DNA from 2 places in the Streptomyces sp. NPDC018029 genome. Region 1 is predicted to be linked to the other one. Evidence: predicted binding sites of a transcription regulator. Region 1 holds the regulator's gene; the other holds the start of a gene.

Region 1 (7,222 bases):
GCCGGGCGGGCCGTGCTGACGCTGCGGGGCCGGTTGCTGGCCGACGCGGTGGTGCGGGACCTGGTCGACTAGGTCTCGCACCACCGCGTCACGGCAGGGTGACGAAGTCGATCAGTTCTTCGACCCGGCCCAGGAGCGGGGGCTCCAGGTCCTTGTAGGAGTGGACCGAGTTCAGGATGCGCTGCCAGGCCGCGCCGGTGTTCTCCGGCCAGCCCAGGGCTCTGCACACGCCCGTCTTCCAGTCCTGGCCGCGTGGCACGCGGGGCCAGCCGGGGATGCCGACGGAGGCGGGTTTCACCGCTTCCCATACGTCGATGTAGGGGTGGCCGACCACCAGGGCGTGGGCGCTGGTGACCTCCGCCGCGATGCGGGACTCCTTGGAGCCGGGGACCAGGTGGTCGACGAGGATGCCGAGGCGGGCGTCGGGGCCGGGGGCGAACTCGGCGACGATCCCGGGGAGGTCGTCGATGCCTTCCAGGTACTCGACCACGACGCCCTCGATGCGGAGGTCGTCGCCCCAGACGCGTTCGACGAGTTCGGCGTCGTGACGGCCCTCCACGTAGATACGTCCCGCGCGGGCGACCCGGGCCCGCGCCCCGGGGACGGCCACCGAACCGGAGGCGGTACGGGAGGGACGTACAGGAGCAGAAGCCTGCGTGGGCCGGACCAGGGTGACCGGGCGGCCGTCCAGGAGGAACCCGCGGGGCTCCATCGGGAACACGCGCTGCTTGCCGAAGCGGTCCTCCAGCGTCACCGTCGGGCCCTGCGCCGTCTTCTCGCAGCGGATCACCGCCCCGCAGAAACCGGTGCTCAGCTCCTCGACCACGAGGCCGGCGTCCGCCGCCACCTCCGGTACGGGCTTCGGCTTCTTCCAAGGGGGCGTGAGGTCGGCGGAGTACTGGCGCATTCCGGTGACGATAGGAAGAGCGGAAGGCGTTGCGGTCACGACACGCCGAAGCGGGCTGCCAGTGTGGCGCGTTGCGCGCGGACAAATGCCGCATTCACCGTGGCGCCGTGTCCGGGGACGTACAGCGCGTCCTCGCCGCCCAGGTCGAGGAGGCGGTCCAGCGCCGCAGGCCACCGCTTCGGCACCGCGTCCGGGCCCGCCTGCGGTTCGCCCGACTCCTCGACGAGGTCACCGCAGAAGACGATCTCCGGTGCGCCGTCGGTGCCGGGGACGAGGACCGCCAGGTCGTGGCCCGAGTGGCCGGGCCCGATGTTCGCGAGCAGCACCTGGAGGCCGCCCAGGTCGAGCGTCCACTCCCCGCACACCAGGTGGTGCGGGTGGACCAGCAGGTCGGCGGCCTCCGCCGCCGCGTCCGCGTCCAGGCCGTGGCGTACCGCGTCCTCGCGCAGTTCCTCGCGGCCCTTGGTGAAGACCGTCTCGATGCCCACCGCCCCGTACACCTCCACGCCCGCGAAGGCGGCCGCGCCGAGGACGTGGTCGAAGTGCGGGTGGGTCAGCGCGAGATGGGTGACCCGGCGGCCCCCGCCGAGGATTTGCCGGGCCTGTGTCCGCAGGGCCGCGCCCTCCGCGAGGCTCGACCCGGCCTCGATCATGAGGGCCGCGTCGTCCCCGACGACCAGCCCCGCCGTACAGTCCCAGCGGGGCAGGCGGCGCCGCCCCACGCGCGGTGCGAGCCGCTCCCAGCCCGCCGCTTCCCATGCCGGCGTCACGTTCATACGGTGACGCTATCCGCACGCGCGGTGTTCGGCAGCCGCTGTCTTGCCGGGGCCGTACCCGACGGCCGTACACTGACCCTTTGAAAGGCTGGCACTCGCCCGCGGTGAGTGCCAGGCGGGGCTCACAGAGACAGCTGGAGGTGTGCGCGATGCTCAGTGAACGCAGGCTCGAAGTGCTGCGCGCCATCGTCCATGACTATGTGGGGACGGAGGAGCCCGTCGGCTCGAAGGCGCTCACCGAGCGGCACCGTCTGGGGGTCTCCCCGGCCACCGTCCGCAATGACATGGCGGCGCTGGAGGAGGAAGGGTTCATCGCCCAGCCCCACACCAGCGCGGGGCGCATCCCGACGGACAAGGGGTACCGCCTCTTCGTCGACAAGCTCGCCGGCGTCAAGCCGATGACCGCGCCCGAGCGTCGCGCCATCCAGAACTTCCTCGACGGCGCCGTGGATCTCGACGACGTCGTGGGGCGTACGGTGCGGCTGCTCGCGCAGCTGACCCGGCAGGTCGCCGTCGTGCAGTACCCGTCGCTCACCAGGTCGACGGTGCGGCACGTGGAACTTCTCTCGCTGGCTCCGGCCCGGCTGATGCTCGTACTGATCACCGACACGGGACGGGTCGAGCAGCGCATGATCGACTGCCCGGCGCCGTTCGGCGAGAGTGCGCTCGCGGACCTGCGGGCCAGGCTGAACAGCAGGGTCGCGGGGCGCCGGTTCGCGGATGTGCCACAGTTGGTGCAGGACCTGCCCGAGGCCTTCGAGACCGAGGACCGCGGCACGGTCGCGACGGTCCTCTCCACCCTCCTCGAAACGCTCGTGGAGGAGACCGAAGAACGGCTGATGATCGGCGGAACCGCCAATCTCACCCGCTTCGGACATGACTTTCCCCTCACCATCCGGCCCGTTCTCGAAGCCCTTGAGGAGCAGGTCGTGCTCCTCAAGTTGCTTGGTGAGGTGCAGGATTCGGGCATGGCCGTACGGATCGGTCACGAGAACGCCCATGAGGGGCTCAGCTCCACGTCCGTGGTCTCGGTCGGCTACGGTTCGGGAAGCGAGGCAGTCGCCAAACTCGGCGTGGTCGGACCGACCCGCATGGACTATCCGGGAACGATGGGAGCAGTACGCGCAGTGGCACGTTACGTCGGACAGATCCTGGCGGAGTCGTAAGTGGCCACGGACTACTACGCCGTACTCGGCGTGCGCCGCGACGCTTCCCAGGACGAGATCAAGAAGGCCTTCCGGAGGCTGGCGCGTGAGCTTCACCCGGATGTGAATCCGGATCCGAAGACTCAGGAGCGCTTCAAGGAGATCAACGCCGCGTACGAGGTGTTGTCGGACCCGCAGAAGAAGCAGGTCTACGACCTCGGCGGCGACCCCCTGTCCCAGTCGGGCGGCGGCGGAGGCGCGGGCGGCTTCGGCGCCGGCGGCTTCGGCAACTTCTCCGACATCATGGACGCGTTCTTCGGGACGGCGTCGCAGCGCGGCCCGCGCTCGCGCACGCGTCGCGGCCAGGACGCCATGATCCGCCTGGAGATCGACCTCGAAGAGGCCGCCTTCGGGACCACCAAGGACATTCAGGTCGACACGGCTGTCGTCTGTACGACCTGCAGCGGCGAGGGTGCCGCGCCGGGGACGTCCGCCCAGACCTGTGACATGTGCCGCGGTCGCGGTGAGGTGTCGCAGGTCACGCGGTCCTTCCTCGGGCAGGTCATGACGTCGCGGCCGTGCCCGCAGTGTCAGGGCTTCGGCACCGTCGTGCCGACGCCGTGCCCCGAGTGCGCGGGCGACGGGCGGATCCGCTCGCGCCGGACCCTGACGGTCAAGATCCCGGCCGGTGTCGACAACGGCACGCGGATCCAGCTCGCGGGCGAGGGCGAGGTCGGCCCCGGCGGCGGCCCCGCCGGTGACCTCTACGTCGAGATCCACGAGCTGCCGCACGCCGTCTTCCAGCGGCGCGGCGACGATCTGCACTGCACGGTGACGATCCCGATGACCGCGGCGTCGCTCGGCACGAAGGTGCCGCTGGAGACGCTGGACGGCCTGGAGGAGATCGACATCCGGCCCGGCACGCAGTCCGGCCAGTCGGTACCGCTGCACGGGCGCGGCATCACGCACCTGCGCGGCGGCGGACGCGGCGACCTCATCGTGCACGTCGAGGTCCTCACGCCGACGAAGCTCGACCCCGAGCAGGAGCGGCTGCTGCGCGAGCTGGCGCAGCTGCGCGGGGAGGAGCGGCCCACGGGGCAGTTCCAGCCGGGGCAGCAGGGGTTGTTCTCCCGCCTCAAGGATGCGTTCAACGGGCGGTAGCGCCTTGAGCGGTGGCCTTGTCGGTCACCTGCGGGGCGGTGGGGGCTGGTCGCGCAGTTCCCCGCGCCCCTGAAGACGACCGTCCCGCGCCCCTTGAAGGGGCCCGGAACGGGCCTTCAAGGGGCGCGGGGAACTGCGCGAGCAACCCGGGACGGCCCGCAGTTGCCGACGGCGGTCGATGGGGCAGACGAGGCGGCGCACACCCGGCGCGGGGTACGCGATTCGGCACGGTCGAAGGAGCGTGGCACGATGCGTGCATGTCCTCCGCACTGACCGCTCTCTGCCGCCATCCGATCGTGCAGGCCCCCATGGCGGGCGGCGCCTCCGGGCCGCAGCTGGCCGCGGCCGTCGCCGAGGCCGGCGGGCTCGGGTTCCTCGCCGCCGGGTACAAGACGGCCGACGGGATGTACCAGGAGATCAAACAGTTGCGGGGGCTGACCTCGCAACCCTTCGGCGTCAACCTCTTCATGCCACAGCCCGACACCGCGGACCCCGCGGCCGTCGAGGTCTACCGCAGCCAGCTCGCCGGCGAGGCCACCTGGTACGAGACGGAGCTCGGCGACCCGGACAGCGGGCGTGACGACGGGTACGACGCCAAGCTCGCGATCCTCCTCGACGACCCGGTGCCGGTGGTCTCCTTCACCTTCGGGTGCCCCACCCGCGACGTCCTCGACGCGTTCGCGCGCGTCGGCACCCTGACCGTCGTCACCGTCACCACGCCGGAGGAGGCCCAGACCGCGCAGTGGGCCGGCGCCGACGCCGTGTGCGTGCAGGGCATCGAGGCGGGCGGACATCAGGGCACGCACAAGGACAACCCCGAGGCCGACGGCTCCGGGATCGGGCTGCTCTCCCTCATCACCCAGGTCCGCGAGACCGCGCAGATCCCGATCGTCGCGGCCGGCGGGCTGATGCGCGGCGCGCAGATCGCCGCGGTGCTCGCGGCGGGCGCGGACGCGGCGCAGCTCGGCACGGCGTTCCTCGTCACCCCCGAGTCGGGCGCCAACGCCCTGCACAAGCAGGCCATGACCAACCCGCTGTTCGTACGGACCGAGCTGACCCGGGCGTTCTCCGGGCGCCCCGCGCGCGGTCTCGTCAACCGCTTCATGCGCGAGCACGGTCCGTACGCCCCCGCCGCCTACCCCCAGGTCCACCACCTCACCAGCGGTCTGCGCAAGGCCGCGGCCAAGGCCGGTGACGCGCAGGCCATGGCGCTCTGGGCCGGACAGGGCCACCGGCTCGCCCGGGAGCTGCCCGCCGGGCAGCTCGTGGAGGTCCTCGCCGCCGAACTGGCCGAGGCCAGGGCCTCGTCGACGGCGGAGGGCGCCGCGTGACCGCCCCCGTCTTCGTCGTCGAGGACTTCACCGCGGGCGCCGACGGGCGGTACGTACTGGACGGCCCGGAGGGGCGGCACGCCGTCTCCGTGAAGCGGCTGCACGCCGGTGAGGACGTCGTCCTGACCGACGGCGCCGGGCGGTGGGCGCAGTGCGTGGTCCTCGACACCGAGGGCAAGGACCGGCTCGTCGTGCGGATGGACGCCGTGGCCGAGGAGCCCGAGGAGTCGCCCCGCATCACCGTCGTACAGGCGCTGCCCAAGGGCGACCGCGGCGAGCTGGCCGTGGAGACCATGACCGAGACCGGCGTCGACGCCGTCGTGCCGTGGACCGCGTCCCGCTGTATCACCCAGTGGAAGGGCGACCGCGGTCTCAAGGCCCTCGCCAAGTGGCGGGCCACCGCACGCGAGGCGGGCAAGCAGTCGCGCCGGGTCCGCTTCCCCGAGGTCGCCGACGCCGCGTCGACCAAGCAGGTCGCGGCGCTCCTCGCCGGCGCCGACCTCGCGGCCGTCCTGCACGAGGAGGGCAGCGAACCGCTGGCCACGGCGGAGCTCCCGACGGCCGGGCACATCGTGCTGGTGGTCGGCCCCGAAGGGGGCGTGTCCCCGGACGAGCTCGCGGTGTTCGCCGAGGCGGGCGCGAAGCCGTACCGCCTCGGGCGCAGCGTGCTGCGCACCTCGACCGCGGGGACCGCGGCGACGGCGCTGCTCCTTGGGCGTACGGGGCGCTGGTCCTGACCCCACCTCGCGTCAAGCGGCCGGGGTTGAGCCGTTTCCGGTCGACGTGACTCCCGGCCGCGAGGGGACAGATGGCCGCAAGGGGCCTACCGCACCGGCGTACGCGGTGGCACTCTGCCGCCCATGGGGGCATTGAGACGGTTACGCGGCCGGGTGCCGGGCAAGCGGCGTCCGACGATCCTGTACGCCGTCGGGCTGGCCGGCGCCGCCGCGCTCGGCGTCACCGCGTGCGATCCCGTGGACGGTGAGCTGAACACCTCCGCGGTCGCGCTCACCACGGACGAGATGGCCACCAAGGAGCTGGAGCGGCAGAAGGCCGACGTGGCGTGGCTCAGCTGTACCGCCAGCTTCGACGACAGGGTCACCCCGCGCGGCAGGTCGGCGTCGGCGGACGCGGTGGTCGACGTGGACTGCCAGGGCGAGACCGACGACGGCAAGGACATCGGCGTCAAGGGCAAGGTGCACTCCGTCGCCGACGGCCGCTGCGTACGCGGCGACCTCACCGCCAAGGTCGACGGCAAGCAGTGGTTCCGCGTCGACGTGCTGGGCAACTGCGGTGCGGACGACGGCAATGGCGACGGTGACGGCGGTGACGACCAGCCCTCCGACCAGCCCTCCGATCCGCCCGACTCCCACCGGCCGCCGCCCTCCCACGACCCGCCCGACCCCGCACCCACCACCACCGTCACCGTGACGGTCACCCCGGACCCGCCGCCCCACCCGACCTGCCACTGCGTCCCCGGCAAGTGATCCGCCCTCTGTCGGCCACCGGGTGATCCGCCCTCTGTCGGCCCGCCGAGACCGTGCCTAGGCTGGTCGGCGTGACAGAGGCAGCGCACTCCGCGTATCTCCGGTTCCCGCACATCCACGGCGAGTTGGTCGCGTTCACGGCCGAGGACGACGTCTGGGTCGCGCCCCTCGACGGGGGCCGCGCCTGGCGGGTCAGCGCCGACAACGTGCCCGTGAACCACCCCAGGATCTCCCCGGACGGCACGACCGTCGCCTGGACCTCCCGCCGCGACGGGGCACCAGAAGTGCACATCGCGCCCCTTGAGGGCGGCCCTACCAAGCGGCTGACGTACTGGGGGAGTTGGCAGACCGCCGTGTGCGGCTGGACGCCCGACGGGCAGGTGCTCGCCGTCAGCGCGGCGGGGCAGGCCTCCCT
Region 2 (7,222 bases), on a different contig from region 1:
TGGCACAGGACGCCCTGGTGGCGGCCCTCGAACGGTGGCCCGGGGAGGGCGTCCCGGACAACCCGGGCGCCTGGCTCATGGCCACCGCCCGGCACCGCGCCATCGACCTGGTGCGCCGCCGCGAGCGCTACGCCCAGAAGCTCGCGGAGGTCGGCCGCGACCTGGAGACCACGGCGCCCCACGTCGACGAGACCGCCGACCCCGACGCCATCGACGACGATCTGCTGCGCCTCATCTTCACGGCCTGCCACCCGGTGCTCTCCGCCGAGTCCCGGGTGGCGCTCACGCTGCGCCTCCTCGGCGGCCTGACCACCGGCGAGATCGCCCGCGCCGTGCTCGCCTCCGAGTCGACCGTGGCGCAGCGGATCGTGCGCGCCAAGCGCGCCCTCGCCGCCGGGGGCATCGACTTCGAGGTCCCCTACGGCCCGGACCGCGACGCCCGCCTCGGCTCGGTCCTCGAAGTCATCTACCTGATCTTCAACGAGGGGTACGCCGCCACGGCGGGGGACGACCTGCTGCGCCCCGCCCTGTGCGAGGACGCGCTGCGCCTCGCCCGGGTGCTCGCCGCCCTGATGCCCGACGAGTCCGAAGTGCACGGCCTGGCCGCGCTGTTGGAACTGCAGGCCTCGCGCACGGCGGCGCGCACGGGCCCCTCAGGCGAGCCCGTGCTGCTCAAGGACCAGAACCGCACCCGCTGGAACCAGCTGCTGATCCGGCGCGGTTTCGCCGCGCTCGCGCGGGCGCAGAGCATGGCGGCCTCGCCCGCCGGGGGCCTCGGTCCGTACGCCCTCCAGGCCGCGATCGCCGCCTGCCACGCGCACGCGCACACGTACGAGGACACCGACTGGCAGCAGATCGCCGTCCTCTACGGCCTGCTCGCCGCCCGCGCCCCCTCCCCGGTGGTCGAGCTGAACCGGGCGGTCGCGGTCGCGATGGCCCAGGGCACGGAGGCCGGCCTGGTCCTGGTCGACGCGCTCGCCGCCGAGTCCGCGCTGCGCGACTACCACTTGCTGCCCAGCGTGCGCGGTGACCTGCTGGCGCGGCTCGGCCGGCGGGCGGAGGCCCGCGCGGAGTTCGAGCGGGCGGCGTCGCTGGCCAGGAACATGCGGGAACGCGAACTGCTGCTGGAGCGGGCGGCCGGCTGTTAGGGCTGTGTCCCCCGGGTGACCGGGTGGCCGATCAGCATGGTCGGGGCGCCCGCGACGCGGGTGAGGAAGACGGTCGCCGCGTTCTTCCCCTGCGGCTTCACCTTGCGCCGCAGCTCCTCCGGCTCGACGGCGGAGCCGCGCTTCTTGACGGTGAGGATGCCGACCCCGCGCTCCCGCAGCAGCGCCTTCAGCTTCTTCACGTTGAAGGGCAGCTGGTCGGTGATCTCGTACGCGGTGGCGTACGGGGTGTCGTGCCGGGCGTCGGAGGTGACGTACGCGATGGTCTCGTCGATGAGCCCGCCCCCGACCCGCGCGGCGACCTCGGCGACCAGGTGGGCGCGGATGACGGCGCCGTCCGGCTCGTACAGGTAACGCCCGACGGGACGCACCTCCGGGTCCGGCAGCATCGCGGCGAGCGAGGTCCACAGGGAGGCGCCGCCGGGCAGGAGCGTCGCGCGGTGCGAGGCGGGGGTGTCCGTGCCGAACCACAGCACGGCCTCCTTCACGTCGCCGCCGTCCGAGATCCACTCGGCGCCGGCCTCGGCGGGGATCGCCTCGTGCGGGATGCCGGGCGCGATCTTCAGCGCGGCGAGCGTGGCCTCGAGCGCGGCGCCGATCGCCCAGGACAGGGGCGGGGAGTAGGCCTCGGGGTCGAAGATCCGGCCGCGCCCGCCCCGCCGTGCCGGGTCGACGAAGACGGCGTCGTACGCGGAGGTGTCCACCTCGGTGACATCCGCCTCCCGGACCTCGATGAGGTCAGCGAGACCGAGGGCGTCGGCGTTGGCGCGGGCGACCGCGCAGGTCAGGGGGTCGCGGTCGACAGCGAGCACGGAGATCCCGGCCCGCGCGAGCGCGATGGCGTCGCCGCCGATGCCGCAGCAGAGGTCGGCGAGTGAACGGACGCCCAGGTCCCGGAAGCTCGTGGCGCGGTGGGCGGCGACGGAGGCGCGCGTGGACTGCTCGACGCCGTTCGGCGTGAAGAACATCCGGGCCGCGTCCTCGGCGCCGAACTTCGCGGCGGCTCGGCGGCGCAGCCGGGCCTGCGCGATGGCGGCGGAGACCAGGAGCGCCGGGTGCGTGCGGCGCAGCCGGGTGGCGGCGGCGAGCTCCTGCGCGGGCTCGACGTCCCGCACCTCGTCGAGCAGGGCAAGGCCCTCGTCGGTGCGCAGGGCGGCGAAGGCGGCGAGGGGGTCGCCGAGGTCGGTCTCGTGGCCGCTCGGCGTGTTCGGGTCGTTCACCTGCCCCATTGTGGGCCAGTCGGTGGATGGTGGTCGGCCGGTGGCGGTGTCGGGCCCTCGCCACGGCCTTGAACTGCGAGGATCCGGCGCCATGCAACTAGTACGACAAAAGGAAGAATCCGCCAGAAGGCGGAAGAATCAGGTGCGTGTCCTGGTGGCCGCCCTGTCCGTCGCGGCGATCGCATCGGGCTGCGTCTCCGGGGACGAATCCGACGGCGTGAGACCCGCCCACGGCCAGCAGCCGCTCAACGCCCCACCCGCCCGCGCCCTCGACGCCTACGCCAGGAAACTCGCAGCGGTCCAGGTGGCACGGGCCGCGGCGGCCAAACGCTGGGGCCTGGCGAAGACCCCGCTCGCGGCACCCGCGCCACCCCGGACCAAGCCGCGGCTCACCACCCGCAAGGGCTTCGAGGTCAAGGGGCACAAGGGCCTGCCGCCGGTCTTCACGACCATCCCCACCAAGAAGAAGGTCGTCTTCCTGACCATCGACGACGGTGCCGAGAAGGACCCGGCGCTGCTGAGGATGATGAGCGACCTGCGGATCCCGTACACCGCGTTCCTCAGCGACTACCTCGTCAAGGAGGACTATGCCTACTTCAAGAAGATGCAGTCCCGCGGCGTCGTCCTGAACAACCACACCCTCAACCACCCCTACATGCCCGGACTTTCGTACGAGGGTCAGCGCCGCGAGATCTGCGGCATGCAGGACGTCATCCAGAAGCGCTACGGCAAACGCCCCAAGCTCTTCCGCCCGCCGTACGGCAACTACAACGAGGACACCCTGCGCGCCGCCAAGGCCTGCGGGATCAAGGCGGTGCCCCTCTGGGCGTCGGAGGCCTTCGCCGACCGCATGGAGTGGCGCGAGTGGGACAAGGACCTGCACCCCGGCGACATCATCCTCACGCATTTCCGGGGGCGTGAGGACTGGAAGGGCACCATGCCCGACATGGTCCGCCGGGTCATGAAGACCGTCACCGCCAAGGGGTACGCGGTGGCCAGGCTGGAGGACTACCTGTGACCCCGCGGGCGCGAGCGCACCGCCGCATCCTCGCCGCGGCCCTCCTGTGCGGAGCACTCGCGCCCGCACTGCTCACGGGCTGCGCGGATTCGGTGGACCCGATCGAGCGACTGGGCAGAAAGGCAGCGGAGAAACTCCCCTCACGCAAGCCCACGGGAGAACCGGACGCTCGCCGCTGTGGGCAGGCGTTCCGCTGGGCGGAACGGGTGGGCACAGCCCACGGTGCCGAGCACGAAGAACCGAGGCGCCCCCCTGTCGCCGACGGGGAACCCCGGACGACCGCAACCCGTTGCCCCGAAGGGGCAACGAGTACCCCCCTCCGCTGACGCCCGGCGCGCAGCCGATTGGCACTCCGCTTGACCGAGTGCTAACCCGCGTCCTAGTCTCGCTTCTGGCACTCCCCACTGGAGAGTGCCAACAGCGACGGGCAGGTCCGGCACCCGCGACGACGGATCCACCTGGTCGCCACACCTCAGACTCTTAACCCCGTGAGATCTCCGAAGGGGGAGACCGGATCGTGACGACCGCCAGCTCCAAGGTTGCCATCAAGCCGCTTGAGGACCGCATTGTGGTCCAGCCGCTCGACGCCGAGCAGACCACGGCCTCCGGCCTGGTCATTCCGGACACCGCGAAGGAGAAGCCCCAGGAGGGTGCTGTCCTCGCCGTGGGCCCGGGCCGCTTCGAGAACGGCGAGCGCCTGCCGCTCGACGTGAAGGTCGGCGATGTCGTGCTGTACAGCAAGTACGGCGGCACCGAGGTGAAGTACAACGGTGACGAGTACCTCGTCCTCTCGGCCCGCGACGTGCTCGCGATCGTCGAGAAGTAGTTCACCCAGCAGATTTGCTTTCCGAGCTGCGCCCCTGGTCACCCCGCTGATTGCCGGGCGGCGAGGGGCGTAGTTCGTTACAACCGAGTTTTCGAGAGGGCTGAATCGCTCCCATGGCGAAGATCCTGAAGTTCGACGAGGACGCCCGTCGCGCCCTTGAGCGCGGCGTCAACAAGCTTGCCGACACGGTCAAGGTGACGATCGGCCCCCGCGGCCGCAACGTCGTCATCGACAAGAAGTTCGGCGCCCCGACCATCACCAACGACGGCGTCACCATCGCCCGCGAGGTAGAGGTCGACGACCCGTACGAGAACCTCGGCGCCCAGCTGGTGAAGGAGGTGGCGACCAAGACCAACGACATCGCGGGTGACGGCACCACCACCGCCACCGTGCTCGCCCAGGCCCTCGTCAAGGAAGGCCTGCGCAACGTCGCCGCCGGCGCCTCCCCGGCCGCCCTGAAGAAGGGCATCGACGCCGCCGTCGCGGCCGTCTCCGAGGAGCTCCTCGCCACCGCCCGCCCGATCGACGACAAGGCCGACATCGCGGCCGTCGCCGGTCTGTCGGCCCAGGACCCGCAGGTCGGCGAGCTCATCGCCGAGGCGATGGACAAGGTCGGCAAGGACGGTGTCATCACCGTCGAGGAGTCCAACACCTTCGGCCTGGAGCTCGACTTCACCGAGGGCATGGCCTTCGACAAGGGCTACCTGTCGCCGTACATGGTGTCCGACCAGGAGCGTATGGAGGCCGTCCTCGACGACCCGTACATCCTGATCCACCAGGGCAAGATCTCGTCGATCCAGGACCTCCTGCCGCTGCTCGAGAAGGTCATCCAGGCCAACTCCTCGAAGCCGCTCCTGATCATCGCCGAGGACGTCGAGGGCGAGGCCCTGTCGACCCTGGTCGTGAACAAGATCCGCGGCACCTTCAACGCCGTCGCGGTGAAGGCCCCCGGCTTCGGCGACCGCCGCAAGGCGATGCTCGGCGACATGGCCACCCTCACCGGTGCCACCGTCATCGCCGAGGAGGTCGGCCTCAAGCTCGACCAGGTCGGCCTGGACGTGCTCGGCACCGCCCGCCGCGTCACCATCACCAAGGACGACACCACGATCGTCGACGGCGGCGGCAACAAGGCCGACGCCGACGCCCGCGTCGCCCAGATCAAGGCCGAGATCGAGGCCACGGACTCCGACTGGGACCGCGAGAAGCTCCAGGAGCGCCTCGCGAAGCTGGCCGGCGGCGTGTGCGTCATCAAGGTCGGCGCCGCCACCGAGGTGGAGCTGAAGGAGAAGAAGCACCGTCTGGAGGACGCCATCTCCGCGACCCGCGCCGCGGTCGAGGAGGGCATCGTCTCCGGTGGTGGCTCCGCCCTGGTGCACGCCGTCAAGGTCCTCGAGGGCAACCTCGGCAAGGAGGGCGACGAGGCCACCGGTGTCGCCGTCGTCCGCCGCGCCGCCGTCGAGCCGCTGCGCTGGATCGCCGAGAACGCCGGCCTCGAGGGCTACGTCATCACCTCGAAGGTCGCCGAGCTCGAGAAGGGCTTCGGCTTCAACGCCGCGACCGGTGAGTACGGCGACCTGGTCAAGGCCGGCGTCATCGACCCGGTCAAGGTCACCCGCTCCGCCCTGGAGAACGCCGCGTCGATCGCCTCCCTGCTCCTCACGACCGAGACCCTGGTCGTCGAGAAGCCGGCCGAGGAAGAGGCCGACGCCGGTCACAGCCACGGTCACGGCCACTCGCACTGACCGCTGCGCTCGCTTGAACGGTGACTGAGGCCCGGCTTCCCTTACGGGGAGCCGGGCCTCAGCCCATTCCGGCTTCGCGTCTGCCGGGTTGCGCTCACGTGGACGGGTGCGGGCCGTGGTCCGTCCTCGCGCAGTTCCCCGCGCCCCTTAAGGGGCGTCCCCTCCCCGGGAAGCTACTGCGGCCCGTACTTGCGGCCCGTCCGCGACGTGACCCCGCCCAGCAGATTCCGCGGCGTCACCTTCACCACCCCCATCAGCGCCTTGTACCGCGGGTCGGGGACGGACAGCGTCTTGCCGCGGGCGAGGTCGGCCAGGGCGACCGCGACCAGCTTGTCCGCGTCGAGCCACATCCAGTTGGGGATGTTCGACGTACCCATCCCGGCACGCTGGTGGAACTCCGTGCGTACGAAGCCGGGGCAGAGCGCCATCAGCCGCACCCCGGACCCGGCCAGGTCCTTCGCCGCGCCCTGCGTGAACTGCACGACCCACGCCTTGGACGCGCCGTACGTCCCGCGCGGCACGAACGCCGCCACCGACGCCACGTTCACGACACCGCCGCGGCCGCGGTCCCGCATCGACGCCGTCGCCGCCGACGTCAGCCGGAGCACCGCCTCGCAGTGCACCTTGAGCATCGTCAGCTCGTCCTCGAGCGACACCTCCAGATAGCGGCCCTTGTTGCCGAACCCCGCGTTGTTGATCAGCAGGTCGACCGCGTCCCGCCGGTTCGACAGCCGCTCCTCGACCGCCTCGATGCCCGCGTCCGTCGCGAGGTCGGCGGTGAGCACCTCCGCCTCGATGCCGTGCCGGTCGTGCAGCTCGGTCGCCTGTTCGCGCAGCCGCTTGGTGTCGCGAGCCACCAGCACGAGGTTGTGCCCGTCACCCGCGAGGCGCCGCGCGAAGGCGGCGCCGATGCCGGCGGTAGATCCCGTAATCAGAGCCGTAGTCATGGCCCAAGGCTAGTGAGATCCCGTGACCGCGTGCTGCGCCACGTACTTGCGCGCGCGTGCGGCCGTCTCCGGGTGCAGTGCGTCGCCCGCCGCGAGCAGCTGCGGCAGCAGCGCCTTCTCCGTCGTGACGGCCCGGTACTGCAGGCCGACGGTGACCTCGTGCGCCGGCCGGTGCAGGATCTCGATGCGGTCCCCGGCCCGGATCTCACCCGGTTCGATGACCCGCAGATACGCGCCGGGGGCGTCCCCCTCGGTGAACCGCTTGATCCACCCCTTCTCGCCGAGGTGGCCCTGGAACGTACG

What was found. Region 1 encodes HrcA, which represses chaperone genes, less so after heat shock. Its sites were predicted from a motif close to TTNGCACTCNGNNNNNCNGAGTGCNAA; they were not measured.
Region 2: groES (co-chaperone GroES) is a predicted target of HrcA. The motif match lies at 3,749-3,775, and genes of this name have one in related genera.

What each region holds. Positions count from the first base shown of each region.
Region 1 covers NZ_JBIRFV010000001.1:510,706-517,927, reverse strand. The annotation lists gene hemW (radical SAM family heme chaperone HemW) at 1-72, shown strand, start outside; gene ACH4D5_RS02300 (DUF3097 domain-containing protein) at 89-907, opposite strand; gene ACH4D5_RS02295 (MBL fold metallo-hydrolase) at 943-1,677, opposite strand; gene hrcA (heat-inducible transcriptional repressor HrcA) at 1,833-2,849, shown strand; gene dnaJ (molecular chaperone DnaJ) at 2,850-3,989, shown strand; gene ACH4D5_RS02280 (nitronate monooxygenase) at 4,247-5,320, shown strand; gene ACH4D5_RS02275 (16S rRNA (uracil(1498)-N(3))-methyltransferase) at 5,317-6,057, shown strand; gene ACH4D5_RS02270 (hypothetical protein) at 6,181-6,807, shown strand; gene ACH4D5_RS02265 (S41 family peptidase) at 6,879-7,222, shown strand, end outside.
Region 2 covers NZ_JBIRFV010000003.1:157,204-164,425, forward strand. The annotation lists gene ACH4D5_RS09375 (RNA polymerase sigma factor) at 1-1,148, shown strand, start outside; gene ACH4D5_RS09380 (methyltransferase domain-containing protein) at 1,145-2,395, opposite strand; gene ACH4D5_RS09385 (polysaccharide deacetylase family protein) at 2,478-3,404, shown strand; gene groES (co-chaperone GroES) at 3,922-4,230, shown strand; gene groL (chaperonin GroEL) at 4,344-5,972, shown strand; gene ACH4D5_RS09400 (SDR family NAD(P)-dependent oxidoreductase) at 6,146-6,919, opposite strand; gene ACH4D5_RS09405 (MOSC domain-containing protein) at 6,929-7,222, opposite strand, start outside.